DNA from 4 places in the Lentimicrobium sp. L6 genome. Region 1 is predicted to be linked to each of the others. Evidence: riboswitches for the same ligand, from Rfam matches in the RefSeq annotation. Region 1 holds a riboswitch; each other region holds the start of a gene.
The links. Region 1 has a riboswitch for cobalamin ahead of HNS38_RS18165 (diphthine--ammonia ligase). Riboswitches for the same ligand answer to the same signal wherever they lie in the genome.
Positions count from the first base shown of each region.

Region 2: another riboswitch for cobalamin. It lies ahead of HNS38_RS02010 (diphthine--ammonia ligase); the one in region 1 lies ahead of HNS38_RS18165 (diphthine--ammonia ligase).
Region 3: another riboswitch for cobalamin. It lies ahead of HNS38_RS00770 (T9SS type A sorting domain-containing protein); the one in region 1 lies ahead of HNS38_RS18165 (diphthine--ammonia ligase).
Region 4: another riboswitch for cobalamin. It lies ahead of HNS38_RS12315 (T9SS type A sorting domain-containing protein); the one in region 1 lies ahead of HNS38_RS18165 (diphthine--ammonia ligase).

Region 1 covers NZ_JABKCA010000097.1:3,508-6,709, reverse strand. The annotation lists gene HNS38_RS18175 (DEAD/DEAH box helicase) at 1-512, shown strand, start outside; gene HNS38_RS18170 (threonine/serine dehydratase) at 605-1,540, shown strand; cobalamin riboswitch at 1,532-1,727, shown strand; gene HNS38_RS18165 (diphthine--ammonia ligase) at 1,814-2,512, shown strand; gene HNS38_RS18160 (ABC transporter substrate-binding protein) at 2,512-3,202, shown strand, end outside.
Region 2 covers NZ_JABKCA010000004.1:74,634-77,835, reverse strand. The annotation lists gene HNS38_RS02015 (TonB-dependent receptor domain-containing protein) at 1-701, opposite strand, end outside; cobalamin riboswitch at 820-1,013, shown strand; gene HNS38_RS02010 (diphthine--ammonia ligase) at 1,266-1,964, shown strand; gene HNS38_RS02005 (ABC transporter substrate-binding protein) at 1,964-3,097, shown strand; gene HNS38_RS02000 (SPOR domain-containing protein) at 3,100-3,202, opposite strand, start outside.
Region 3 covers NZ_JABKCA010000002.1:31,439-34,640, forward strand. The annotation lists gene HNS38_RS00770 (T9SS type A sorting domain-containing protein) at 1-1,475, opposite strand, end outside; cobalamin riboswitch at 1,595-1,772, opposite strand; gene HNS38_RS00775 (hypothetical protein) at 1,904-3,187, opposite strand; gene HNS38_RS00780 (MBOAT family protein) at 3,187-3,202, opposite strand, start outside.
Region 4 covers NZ_JABKCA010000046.1:5,959-9,160, reverse strand. The annotation lists gene HNS38_RS12325 (response regulator) at 1-64, opposite strand, end outside; gene HNS38_RS12320 (hypothetical protein) at 73-375, opposite strand; gene HNS38_RS12315 (T9SS type A sorting domain-containing protein) at 563-1,831, opposite strand; cobalamin riboswitch at 1,935-2,134, opposite strand; gene HNS38_RS12310 (DUF4251 domain-containing protein) at 2,292-2,843, opposite strand; gene HNS38_RS12305 (DUF5723 family protein) at 3,019-3,202, opposite strand, start outside.

The DNA of each region.
Region 1 (3,202 bases):
AGACAGCTATTAAAATAGAAGTGAGTGGAAAGAATGTGGTTAATAAGCATATTGAGCACCAATATATTGTATGCGAAGATTTAGAGAAACTGAATGTCCTTATGCGTTTCTTAGGCGAGCAAGGCGATAATAGAGGATTAATCTTCTGTAAAACAAAAGCTGCTACTCAAAAACTAGCACAGCAATTACAAGCTAGAAATGTTCCGGTGGATGCCATTCATGGTGATTTACTTCAAAAGGAAAGAGACAAAGCCATGAGAGCCTTTAAAAACGGAAGTCTAAAAGTTCTTGTAGCAACAGACTTAGCAGCGCGAGGAATTGATGTAGCCAATTTAGCTTATGTCATTCATTATCAAATGCCTGATAAGATAGATTATTATACACATAGAGCTGGAAGAACAGCAAGAGCTGGAAACGAAGGACTTTCCTACTGTATTGTAAACTCTAAAGAATTGAAACAGATTCGTTATATTTCTGAGAAACTTGGTATTACTTTTAATCAGATGCGGTAATCAGCACTGAAGTTAGGTGACAGATTACCGATCAAATGGAAAATATTAAACATTAATTTCTTAGCAAATTTGCTGAATAATATTTTATCGCAATGTACTCAAAATCCATTTTACTTAAAGCAAAAAGTATACTAGAAAATTCAGTCCATAGTACTCCCATCCTAAAGTCTCATTTACTTAATGAACTCATTGGCTGTGAGCTTTTCTTTAAATGCGAAAACTTTCAAAAGGCCGGAGCATTTAAAATGAGAGGTGCCATGCATAAATTACTCAGTCTTTCAATAGAAGAACGAGAAAAAGGAGTAGCAACTCATAGTTCTGGTAATTTTGGTTCTGCTTTGGCATTAAGTGCTCAAATACTTGGAATTCCAGCCACTATCATTATGCCATCTAATGCACCACAGGTGAAGAAAAATGCAGTTGCAGCTTATGGAGCGACCATTATAGAATGCGAGCCCACTTTAGAAGCACGAGAATCAACTACTGCTGCATTCATTGATAAATCAGGGGCTACATCTTGTCACCCATATAATGATTCACAAGTGATCTTAGGGAATTCCACTGCTGCCCAAGAGATTTTTGAGGAGCTTATACCAGATGCCATTATTACTCCCGTTGGAGGAGGTGGTTTAATGAGTGGAACAGCTTTAGCCTGTGAGTTTTTCTCTCCCTCTACCCTAGCTTTTGGCGCAGAGCCAGAAGGTGCTGATGATGCTTTCCGCTCGATAAGGGATGGTATAATCCATCCTTCTATAAATCCTCAAACTATTGCTGATGGACTTCGAACCTCATTGGGAGAGCATACCTTCCCTATAATTCGTGATAAGGTGGAAGAAATATTTCTCGTCAACGATGATGAGATTAAAAGTGCGATGAGATTAATATGGGAAAGGATGAAGATTATTGTGGAACCGTCCTCCGCTATTACCTTTGCTGCTGTTTTAAAGAATAAAGAAATCTTTAAAAATCAAAAAGTGGCTTTAATACTATCTGGTGGAAATGTGGATTTGGAAAAGTTTTTTCAATAGTCCATCTATTTTCCATAAATTTGTCCCAAGTTTCAGGGAATCCTGTGAAAATCAGGAACAGTTCCCGCTGCTGTAAGTCCCAAGTACTTTTTAGTGCTTGATTCACCCACATCCACTATTCTTTATTGAATGGGAAGGAAATGAAGTTGGACGAGTCAGAATACCTGAAATCATAATTCATAATTCAGCTTTCGGGAGAAAAGGCGACGAATAAAGACGATCATTTCCGATTTATTTTTCATTTTATCACCTGGCTATCATAATAATAAAAATATGAAAAAAGCCATTTTTAATTGGAGCGGAGGAAAAGATTCTGCTTTTGTTTTGGGAGAAATACTAAAGAATAAGGAATATGATATTTCTTTTCTGTTGACTTCCATTGCTAAGGAAAATAGAAGAGTGAGTATGCATGGAATTCATGAGAGTCTCATGCTAGAACAAGCCAAAGCTATAGGTTTACCTATCACTTTTCTGGAACTGCCAGAATCACCAGATATGGAAACCTATGAAAAGCACCTGACAAAACTCATGCAAGAGGCCAAATTAAATGGAATTAAGTATTCTATTTTTGGAGATATCTTTTTGGAAGACCTTAGAAAATACAGAGAAAATCAACTCCAAAAAATAGGATTTAATGCCGTTTTTCCTTTATGGAATAGAGATACTAAAACCTTGATTCTTGATTTTATTGAACAAGGTTATAAAACCATGATTTCTGCTGTGGATGCCTCTAAATTATCCAAGGACTTTGTGGGAGAAATCATCACCAAAGAATTAATAAATGAACTTCCTAAAAACGTGGATCCTTGTGGGGAAAATGGTGAATTCCATAGCTTCGTCATTGATGCTCCTTTTTTTAAATTCCCTTTAGAAGTAAAAAAAGAGAAACCAATCCTAAAAAAATACCATAATGATAATCCAGAAATCAGCTCCGAATTTTGGTTTTGTCCCATTTCACTAAAAAACTCATAATGAAAACAAGACTATATATTCTATTAAGCGTCCTATTTTTAGCTGCCTCCTCCTGCAATGAGTCCCTAGAGAAAACTCAAGAAAAATCTACTCGGAATTACAATCCTGAATATGCGAAATTCTTTAGAATAGAATATTTCGAAACCTATAAAAAGGTTGTCATCTTCAATCCTTGGGAAAACGAGAGTTTGAATATGGAGTATTATATTCCTCATTCTGGGGCTAAGAATATAGAGAATTTGGAACATTCTTTTGTCATTAAGGAAATACCTAAAAGAGTAGTAGCTTTATCATCTCCTATGGTAGGAATGATGAATCTATTGCAATTAGATCAACACATAAAAGGAGTTACGGATCCTGAGCTGATTTATAATGAAGAAATTCTGGAAAAAGTAAAATCTGGAGATATCGAAAATGTAGGAAAAGCCATTCAAATCAATATGGAAAAGATGATGGTACTCCAGCCCGATTTAGTGATTGGGAGTGGTTGGGATAAGTTGAATGCCGATTATGAGAAAATGATTCAGCTGAAAATGACTCCCCTATTGATGTATGATTGGAAAGAACAACATCCTCTTGGTAAAGCAGAATGGATGGTATTATTGGCTTCTTTTTTTAATGGGGAGGAGTATGCGATATCAATTTTTGAGGAAATTAAAAATAAGTATAACGAGCAGAAAGAGTCATTAA
Region 2 (3,202 bases), on a different contig from region 1:
AATTCCCAACCATTGCTCTTTTCTTTTTTAAGAATCACATTTATCATACCTCCCATACCATCGGGGCCATGCTCTGCTCCAGCATTTGTGATAATTTCTATTTTCTCAATGCTAGAAGCTGGAATTTGCTTTAAGGCATTCCCAGCACCAATAAACGATAATGCTGTTATTCTTCCATTAATTAAAACCATAACATCACTGTCGCCTCTAATGCTGATGGCTCCTCCCACTCCAACTTCTACTGATGGCGCCATACTCAACACCTCAACAGCTGAACCTCCGGAGTTAACAATATCCTCTCCCACATTAATGACCTTTTTACCTGCTTTGGTCTCGATATGGCTTTGCTCAGCAACCACATTAAATTCTTGCAACTCATAAGACGAACTGGCCAACTTGATAGATCCCATTTTTACATTTTTATCTGCAACTGAAATAGCATCCACAACAAGAGTTTCGTAACCAATAACAGATATTTTGAGTTGATAGACTCCTCTAGGAATTTTTTGGAATTTAAAACTTCCATCCAATTCTGAAATGATACCATATACCTTGCTGGTATCGTTTTGGCTTAATAGTAAATTAGCAAAAGGGAGCTCCGTTTTGGTTTCCTTTCCAACTATTTTTCCAGAAATATTTTTTTGTGCAAAACCGACTATTGATATGATGAGACAGCTTATGATGAGGATGGTATTTTTCATCTATTTTCTTTTATTGCAAAAGAAGATGATATGACATCAGTGCAGTACAAATTTTAGCTGAACGACAGCAAATATTATATAAAAAGCATTTCGGCAATACTCATTGGGTCTTAATTTATTCATCTTAAATACATATTTTATGTACTTTTGCCTCAAGTTTCAGGGAATCCTGTGGAAATCAGGAACAGTTCCCGCTGCTGTAAGTCCCAAGTGCTATTGCGCTTGATTCACCCACATCCACTATTCGCTTTTGAATGGGAAGGAAATGAAGTTGGACGAGTCAGAATACCTGAAATGATAGTTTACATGTTCAGCTTTCGGTGAAAAGGCGACGAATAAAGACGATAATTTCTGATTTATTTTTCATTTTTTATACCATAGTTAAAAGAATACAATTGTTGATTAATACAAACAGTATTGATATGATTTGAAGCAAAATCAGTTTTGCCCTTACCCTAAAGGGAGTCTGATTTTTTGACCGCCCTTTAGGGCTGGGGCAAAGGAAAAAAATCATAAATAGATAGAAAAAAGACTGTTTGATTTAAAAAGAGGTTAAAACTATAAATGAAAAAAGCCATTTTTAATTGGAGCGGAGGAAAAGATTCTGCTTTTGCATTGGGAGAAGTTTTAATGAAAAAGGAATATGATATTTCTTTTTTAATGACTTCTATAGCCAAAGAAAACCGTCGTGTGAGTATGCATGGAATTCACGAAAGTCTTATGTTGGAACAGGCAAAATCCGTAGGGTTACCTATCACATTTTTAGAACTTCCAGAGCTCCCTGATATGGGAACCTATGAAAAGCACTTGACATCCCTGATGCGAGAAGCAAAATTAAAAGGAATTGAGGATTCTATTTTCGGTGATATTTTCTTAGAGGACTTAAGACAATATAGAGAAAACCAACTCCAGAAAATAGGATTTAATGCGGTTTTTCCTTTATGGAAAAGAGATACTAAAACTTTGATATTAGATTTTATTGATCAAGGATATAAAACCATGATTTCCGCTGTGGATGCCTCTAAATTATCCAAGTATTTTGTAGGAGAAATCATTACCAAAGAATTAATAAAAGAACTTCCAGTAGATGTAGATCCATGTGGGGAAAATGGAGAATTTCATACTTTCGTAATTGATACACCCTATTTTAAATTTCCTTTAGAAGTCAAATCAGAAGAATCTATCTTGAAAAAATACCCTAATGATAATCCAGAAATCAGCTCCGAATTTTGGTTTTGTCCCATATCACTAAAAAACTCATGATGAAAAACATAATATATTTTCTTTTCAGTATTCTATTACTACTAGCCAGTTCTTGTCAAACTGATAAAGAACAAAAAAACGAAAAACCAGAGTCTATTTTCACTCCAGAATATGCAGAATATTTTCAAATAGAATATTATAAATCTTATAAAAAGATACTGATTCTAAATCCGTGGAGTAATGAAAATTTAAACATGGAATATTATATTCCACATGCGGGGCATCATAAAAGTGTAAAGAATCCAGAATACTCTTTTATTATCAAAGATATTCCTAAAAAAGTAGTCGCTCTTTCATCTCCAATGGTTGGCCTGATGAATTTACTGGATCTATCGGCAAATATTAAAGGGGTTAGCGACCCATTTCTTATCTATAATGAAGACATTTTAAATCGTGTGAAATCAGGCGAAATTGAAGATATTGGTAAAAGCATACAAATCAATATGGAAAAAATGATAATGCTGCAACCTGATTTGGTTATAGGTAGTGGTTGGGATAAATTAAGTCCAGATTATGAGAAAATGATTCAAATGAAAATGACTCCTGTCTTGATGTATGATTGGCAAGAAAACCATCCTCTTGGAAAAGCAGAATGGATGATATTATTGGCCTCATTCTTTAATGAGGAAGAAAAAGCAACAGCATTATTCCAAGAGGTTAAGAGCAATTATATAAAACAAAAGGAGTTTATGACTTTCGATAAACAACCTATTGTATTTAATGGTTCAGAATACCAAGGCATCTGGTATTCAGCTGGTGGGAAAAGCTATATGGCCCAACTTATTGACGATGCCTCAGGGCAATATTTAATGCGCGATGATTCCACATCTGGAAGTTTGATGCTGGATTTTGAGGTATTAATGCACCAAGCATCTAAAGCAGATATTTGGATGTATACTGGTGCTTCTAGTGAAGATAGACTTGGGTTATTTGCCAAACCAAAATATCAATCACTTAATGCCGTAAAAAAGCATAAAGTTTATTCCTACCATAACAGAATGAACGAAAATGGAGCAAATGATTATTGGGAAACAGCAAGTTTTAGACCTGATATAGTTTTAGAAGATCTGATAAAAATATTTCACAGTAATGAACCAGAAAACTTGTATTATTTCGATAAAGTTAGATATTAATATTATCTGATATATTTTTTATCACCATTCTGGAAACCAACTAAAAACGCATCAGGAACAATTTCTTGAACTTCTTTTAGAAGAATTCTAGCATCACTGTCATTA
Region 3 (3,202 bases), on a different contig from region 1:
TGGATAGTGATATATACCTTCTTACTGTGGCTTTCTGCTAATATTTGTATGGCTAATGAATCAATAATTTGAGGAAAACCTTCAGCCTGAGCATAGATATAGGTATTACCCTCCTCTAATCCTTTGATATAGGTTTCATTGTTTCTTTCAAAGATTTCTAATAATTCGGGATTTTTAGCATGCCATAGTGTTTCTAATCCTAAAATAGCTTCGTTATTTTGATCTTTAATGATAGCATTTATTTCAATTTGACTTTGTGAATGAATGCTCTGTGATTCTAATATGATTTCGATGGAGGAGGGCTCCGAAACGAGAATCTCGAAACTATTCGAAATATACTCCTGATTTTGAACTTTTGCAGTGATAATGGTAAGGCCAGCTTGATGAGTCTGAATGAGTCCATTGGCATCTACTGTGGCGATATTGGTATTTGAGGAGTTCCAAATGATATTTTGACTTGCTGCCGGAATACCAGAAATAAAATGAATGGCTTCTGCTTGTAAGCTCCTGTTTATTGTTATTGTTTTTGGCATATCCGACAAGGCTAATAAATTGATCTCCCCAGTGATAGCGCTATTAGGGCTGACGTCTATAATACCGGAAATCTCAGTGGAAGCTTCCCCCAATCCTCCCATGGAAGTATTCATGGCATTGGTGATTTTAATAAAATCTATATGGTCAAGCGCTACTCTGTTTCCATTTTCATCTCTGGCCCAACTGATATCCATGGCATCGCCACCTGAATTTTCTAAGTCGCTGGTATAAGGATTATCAGGAATGTCATAGGGTTGGCTGCCTCTGGTTCTGTTATCTGCAAAGCCAAAGTATCTTTCGTAAGATTTTATCATGGATGGAGTGGAGAGGTCAATATCACCTTCAACTTTCATGCCTTGTAGAGTGTAAAGTTCTTGGTTTATACTAGGGAATAAGATCGGAGATGGGTAATAGCTTTGTTGGTGGAAACTGTTTTTATAAACGTATCCAGAATCTTGATTGCTGTCCACCCAAAGTACATCGGTAGCTGAGTTTTCATTGGGATTGAAATAAGTGACAGCATAATCCATTTGACTTTGGTTCAAATAATAGTCGCTCCCTGCCAAAAGATACCATTGGTCATCAGCCAGTCCATTATTATTCTCATCTTTCATGACTTCTACCATTGCTGCTTCGCTCCAATCAGGCAAAGCATTGGTGAATATGGTAAAATCAATTCCAAATGGATTGTTGGGATGGTTTTCTACACTTTCTTCCATTTTTACAATAATATGACCGCCAAATGCGCCCAAAGAAACCAATCCGCTTGTTCCTCCAATAATGCTTTGTGCAGCATACGGAGAGCCAAATGCACCATCGTTAGTAAATTGTCCTGGAGCAGGTTTGTAATCAATAATTTCCGACACATACTGTGCCTGACCCAGCAAGTTAAAGCTGAATAGGAGGATTAGAGTTGCAAATTTAATAATTGACTGGCTCATTTTATTGTTTATTTATTTCGCAAAAACAGTAGAAACTGAAAAAGATGAGGGCAGGCTTTGAAGGAAGCAATCGGCTAGTGTAGGAAACCAGCAGATGATTAGCTTTTTCACCGAAAGCACTCAAATCTTTATCTGTTGGCAGGTCTTCTGACTTACTCCATTCTGTGGAAGCCTTCCCGGTTGCGAACCAGTGGCATATTTTCCACGAAATATATGGAGCTTACAGCAGCGGGAACTGTTCAGGATTTACACCTGATTCCCTATTAATCCGATAATACCATTTTAACGATATGGAATTTCATAAAGTCAAATTGGTATAAGCTGGAACCAATTTCGCTGCAAAAGTAGAAATATTAGTTGAGGTGGAATGTTAAATTCTGAAAAATGATAAAATAGTAAGTACAGATGAACAGGTTGTTGATTAATAGTTATTTGTATTTCTGATCTATCATGAATTTAGCATCAAGATATAACATAGAATCTACTGTGATTCCTCTAGATTTTGCTTTTTCTTGGATTTTTTCAAACCATTTTTTATCAGATTGAATCTGTTTCATCATGGCTCTAATGTCTTTCTCCAAGTTTATGTAATTTTGACTTGCATGTTCAAAAGATTCGATAAAACCAAAGGGGAATCTGTCAAGGTTCGCTTCAGTGGTGAAAAGCAGCAGGATGTCAGCTTTTCTTATTGCTTCGGAATAATTGATATTCTTTACTTCATCTGTCATCTGTAGTTTGTCGATAAAAATCTGTTGATTATAATACCAAAACTCACCATGACTAAATGCCTTTTGATGAATACCTAAACGATATAATTGCCAGAAAAAACTATCTGCAATACTTATTACTTTAGGCTTATAAGCCGATTCATCTTTAAAGCTTATTTGGGGATAGGTCATTAATGGAATAGGAACAGGTAGGCCTAAGTTTAAAGCTTTTTCAATGTCGCTATCTTGTTTGTCAGCAATAAAAGACTTGCTAATATCGTCAATTTGAACATCAACTAAGTTCTTATTCAAAACCAATTCCATTTTTCTGAGGATTGAATCAACTATCAGAGGCATGCTTCCTTGACTCCAATGAATTCCTGTTTTTGGATAAAGAACTATTTCAGAGCCATCTTTCATATTTAAGAAAGCAGCATTAAAATCGATAAATGGAATATTGGACTTAGTTAAGATAGAAGTATAAACTTCATAATTTGTGATGCTTCTTTCTTTGTTCATGGAATCAGGAATGAATTCAGGATAAAAGAAACCCTTTCCTGGTGCAATTACTATTATTAATTGGGTTTGATGCTTCTTTAATTCTTCTTGAATAGCTAATAGTTTATTAATTCTAGAATTAATTTTCTTTTCACCTATAAAATTAGTTCCAAAATAGGAGTCGATATATTGTTGTTCATATAGATAGTCGTTCTTTCCAATGATTACGTTTTGAGCACTTACTTTATTGAATAAACTATATTGCAGTTGATTATAAAGCCTTACAAACGAACTCCTAAAGCCAAAATGGTCATTAAAGAAGGTATCATATTTATTTTGGAATTCCCCAGAAAACCAATCTTGAATTATAAACACTGGTTTTTGCTTGAGGGTATAGCTTCCTTCTAGAGGCTTAACAAAAACCTTTTGAGTATAATACTGCAAAAGAGGAAGCGTTAAAGCTAAAATGATGATGATAATTCCTATATTTTTCGTCTTGTTTTTCATTAGAACCTAAAATAT
Region 4 (3,202 bases), on a different contig from region 1:
GAGTAAACTCCACTAAATTCCTGATACTGTTTGAATCATCAACGATTATTATGGTCTTCTTCATCTCTTATTTTATGATATTAATATTTCGTAAAATCCAGATACTTTGATGAGATCTAGTATTTCATCATTAATATTTAATGTGATTTTATTTTCTGGATGATGGTTTTTTAAGGCAATAATAAACTGAATAAAGCTTAAATCAAGCATTTCCACATCTTTAATGATCAGTTGAAGGGGCTTGTTTACACGGGTATATTCGTCTGTTTCATCTTTAATATATTGAATATGACCGAAGGATAGCTCACCACTAAAGGTAAGTTGATTCATTTGGTTATTCTCATCTTTTTGGTATTCTAGCTTATAATTGTTCATTTCGAGTTCTAAATTTCTATAAAATCTCTTAGGTAAATATATGAAAAATAATTAGAATGTCCAATAATTGTAAAATTATTCTTAAAAAAAAGGCTTCCACAAAATGATTGTGGAAGCCTATTAATCGTGTATTTTCTTTTCTTATGAAATCATGCTAAATAAAGCCTTGATTTTTTATTCGATTCTCTTATTTTTTCAAAAACCTAGCTGCATGAATGCCACTTTGTGATTGAGTTTTTATAAAATAAATTCCTGCTTTAAGCTCGTTAACTTCAATAAAAGAAGATTGAGGATTATGTATTCTTTTGATCAATTGACCTGTTTGGTTATAAATCTCTATCCAATTCAATTGTTGATATGCTCCGATATGAATGAAGTTTTGACAAGGGTTAGGATAAATGTTTAAGCTATTGTTTTTTAGAGTGGAAAGCCCTGTGTTGTTGGCATAATGAATTGCCATTGCTTCAGCTGAAACAGAGGCTTCAAAGTTTCCTAAAACAGTCCCATCAATATCATAAACCCTTCCCTCACCTAGGGAAAAATAGTCGGTAATAGTCACATAAAAACGTTCATTGATTTCATCAAAAACAGCAGCAGCAATATTGATGTAACTGGCTGAACCTGGGTCTGCAATAATTTGATTATTAACAACCGTTGATGTTGATAAATCATATGAACCAATACCATAATCTAAACCCAAATAGAGGAGGTCTCCGACTTTTCTAACACCTTTACCAACCACATGATTAAGTGATTGAGTGTTCCAAGTAGTTGTAGCAATGTTATAGGTAGAAATAGAACCTGTTGTGGCACCATAAGGTGATTTATTAACGCTATAAATAACGTTTTCTCCTTCAAATAAATCAATAATTCCTACGGCATCAGTACCTAAGTTTATTTCTCTTACAAAGCTTAAATCACTATTTGTTACTGCCAATTTCCCTTCAGTAGCTGCCCAGTCACCAGAAACTGCAACGTATAAGGAATCTTCATACATCAGCATTCCTGCAGCATCAGTACTAATTCCTTCAGCTTCATATACTAGGTTCAAATTCATGTCGAAGGCTTTTAAATATTTACCATCAGCAGGAACACCTGTTGCATCACTTCTTAAACTCACATAAATCATATCATTGGCATAATATAATCTACTTAAATAACCATGATAGATAGCTATTTCTTTAGTATTGGTAATCAGGTTAAACTTTGCCAAGCTGTCTTCCGCAGCCACATAGGCATAATCACCAACCACTATTAAATCTTGCATGGATTCTTTTACCACTTCACCAATAAGGGTGGAGGTATAGGTTTCTGGGTTTATACCAGTGACCATCACATGGTCGGCGTCATTATTATAAATTCCGCCATTGCCCACCACGATTTGGTTGACAGATTGCCCTATTCCTAATATTACAAATGCTTGTAATAATAGAGCCAAAAAGTAATTTTTTTTCATTTTAAATTGTTTTAAGGATAAATAAAATTTATTCCTCAAAACTCACAGGAACGATTGAAGAAAAATGGAAGGTCCATCGATCTACAGCTTTTATCCCGAAAGCTTTGAAATTCGTGTTTTGGGCAGGTCTTCTGGCTTGTCTTTATTTTGAGTGGCCTTCTCATATCTATAAAAGATACAATGGCATTAAGAGTCTCAAATGTTATAGACTTACAGCTGCGGGAACAGCTCCTGAATTAAACAGGATTCCCTTTTCACCCTCCTCAGAAATCTTTGGAGAGAACCGTCAACATGGCTGCGAAATTATATAAATATTTGGAAGGATATTGTTAAAATTAAAATTTTATTTAGGTAAGGATAACGAAAATGATAGTTATTCATTAATAGATAATAGTTTATATAAACCTATCACTTATTTGCAACAATTATTTGCTGCTAGCTCTCACTGTTAACGATTCATTTAGTAAAGTTCCATGCCTTTAAAAGTGCGAGTTTTATCTACAGAAACAATATCACCAGAGAATTGAATTCTATTCCCTCTCATATCTACTATGGTGGCTTCTCCGTTTCCATTGCTGCTGATCCAAATGGTGAGGTCTTGCATTCCTGTGGAGCCTTGTATGCTCATTCTGATGAAGATGGGTTTGTTTTTCTTTTCATCCTCTATTTCATATTTAGTGATTCTTCCACTTATGGTCATACCACCTACACCATTCCAACCCACTAACTGATCAAAACCTAATTGGATAGTAGCTTTCCCATTATTCACATATACAAAATTGATAGTGGAGTTTAATTGAAAAACCTCCCCAATCTTATTTGTTACTCTTTGAGCTTCCAATACAAAAGTTGTATCCAGAACCCATTGTTCCTGAACCAACCTATGTTCATCTTGTTCAGCTTTTTCTTGAGCTTTTTTCTCAGCTCTAATTTCTTTTTTTGATTTGGTTTCTTGAGCATTTACTTGAAAACAAAAAGCCAAAATAATGAGTATTGATATGAATTTTTTCATGATAGATTATTTAGTTTATAAAAGTAGGGAATTTTAGTTTACAGTCTGAAGTTAATAACTAGTAGCTAATAGTTCTACAACTATTAACTTTTAGTTGTTCACTGTTGACTTATTCCATTTCAAAGACACAATAAAAAATAACCCTTAAGTTTCAAATTCAGAGCTCTCAATAATTTTATTTCGACCAAGGGAACTTATTAAATGCGTCACCACAAGGATTAATTTTATTTCTTTTCTCGCAGCTTCCTTTGCCTATGTTTACTTTAATAGAAAAGTATAAATCCATTCCATTGAAATCGTGCCAACCCATTAAGGAGGTGAAATAATCACTACCAATGGTGAAATAGTACAAGCGAACT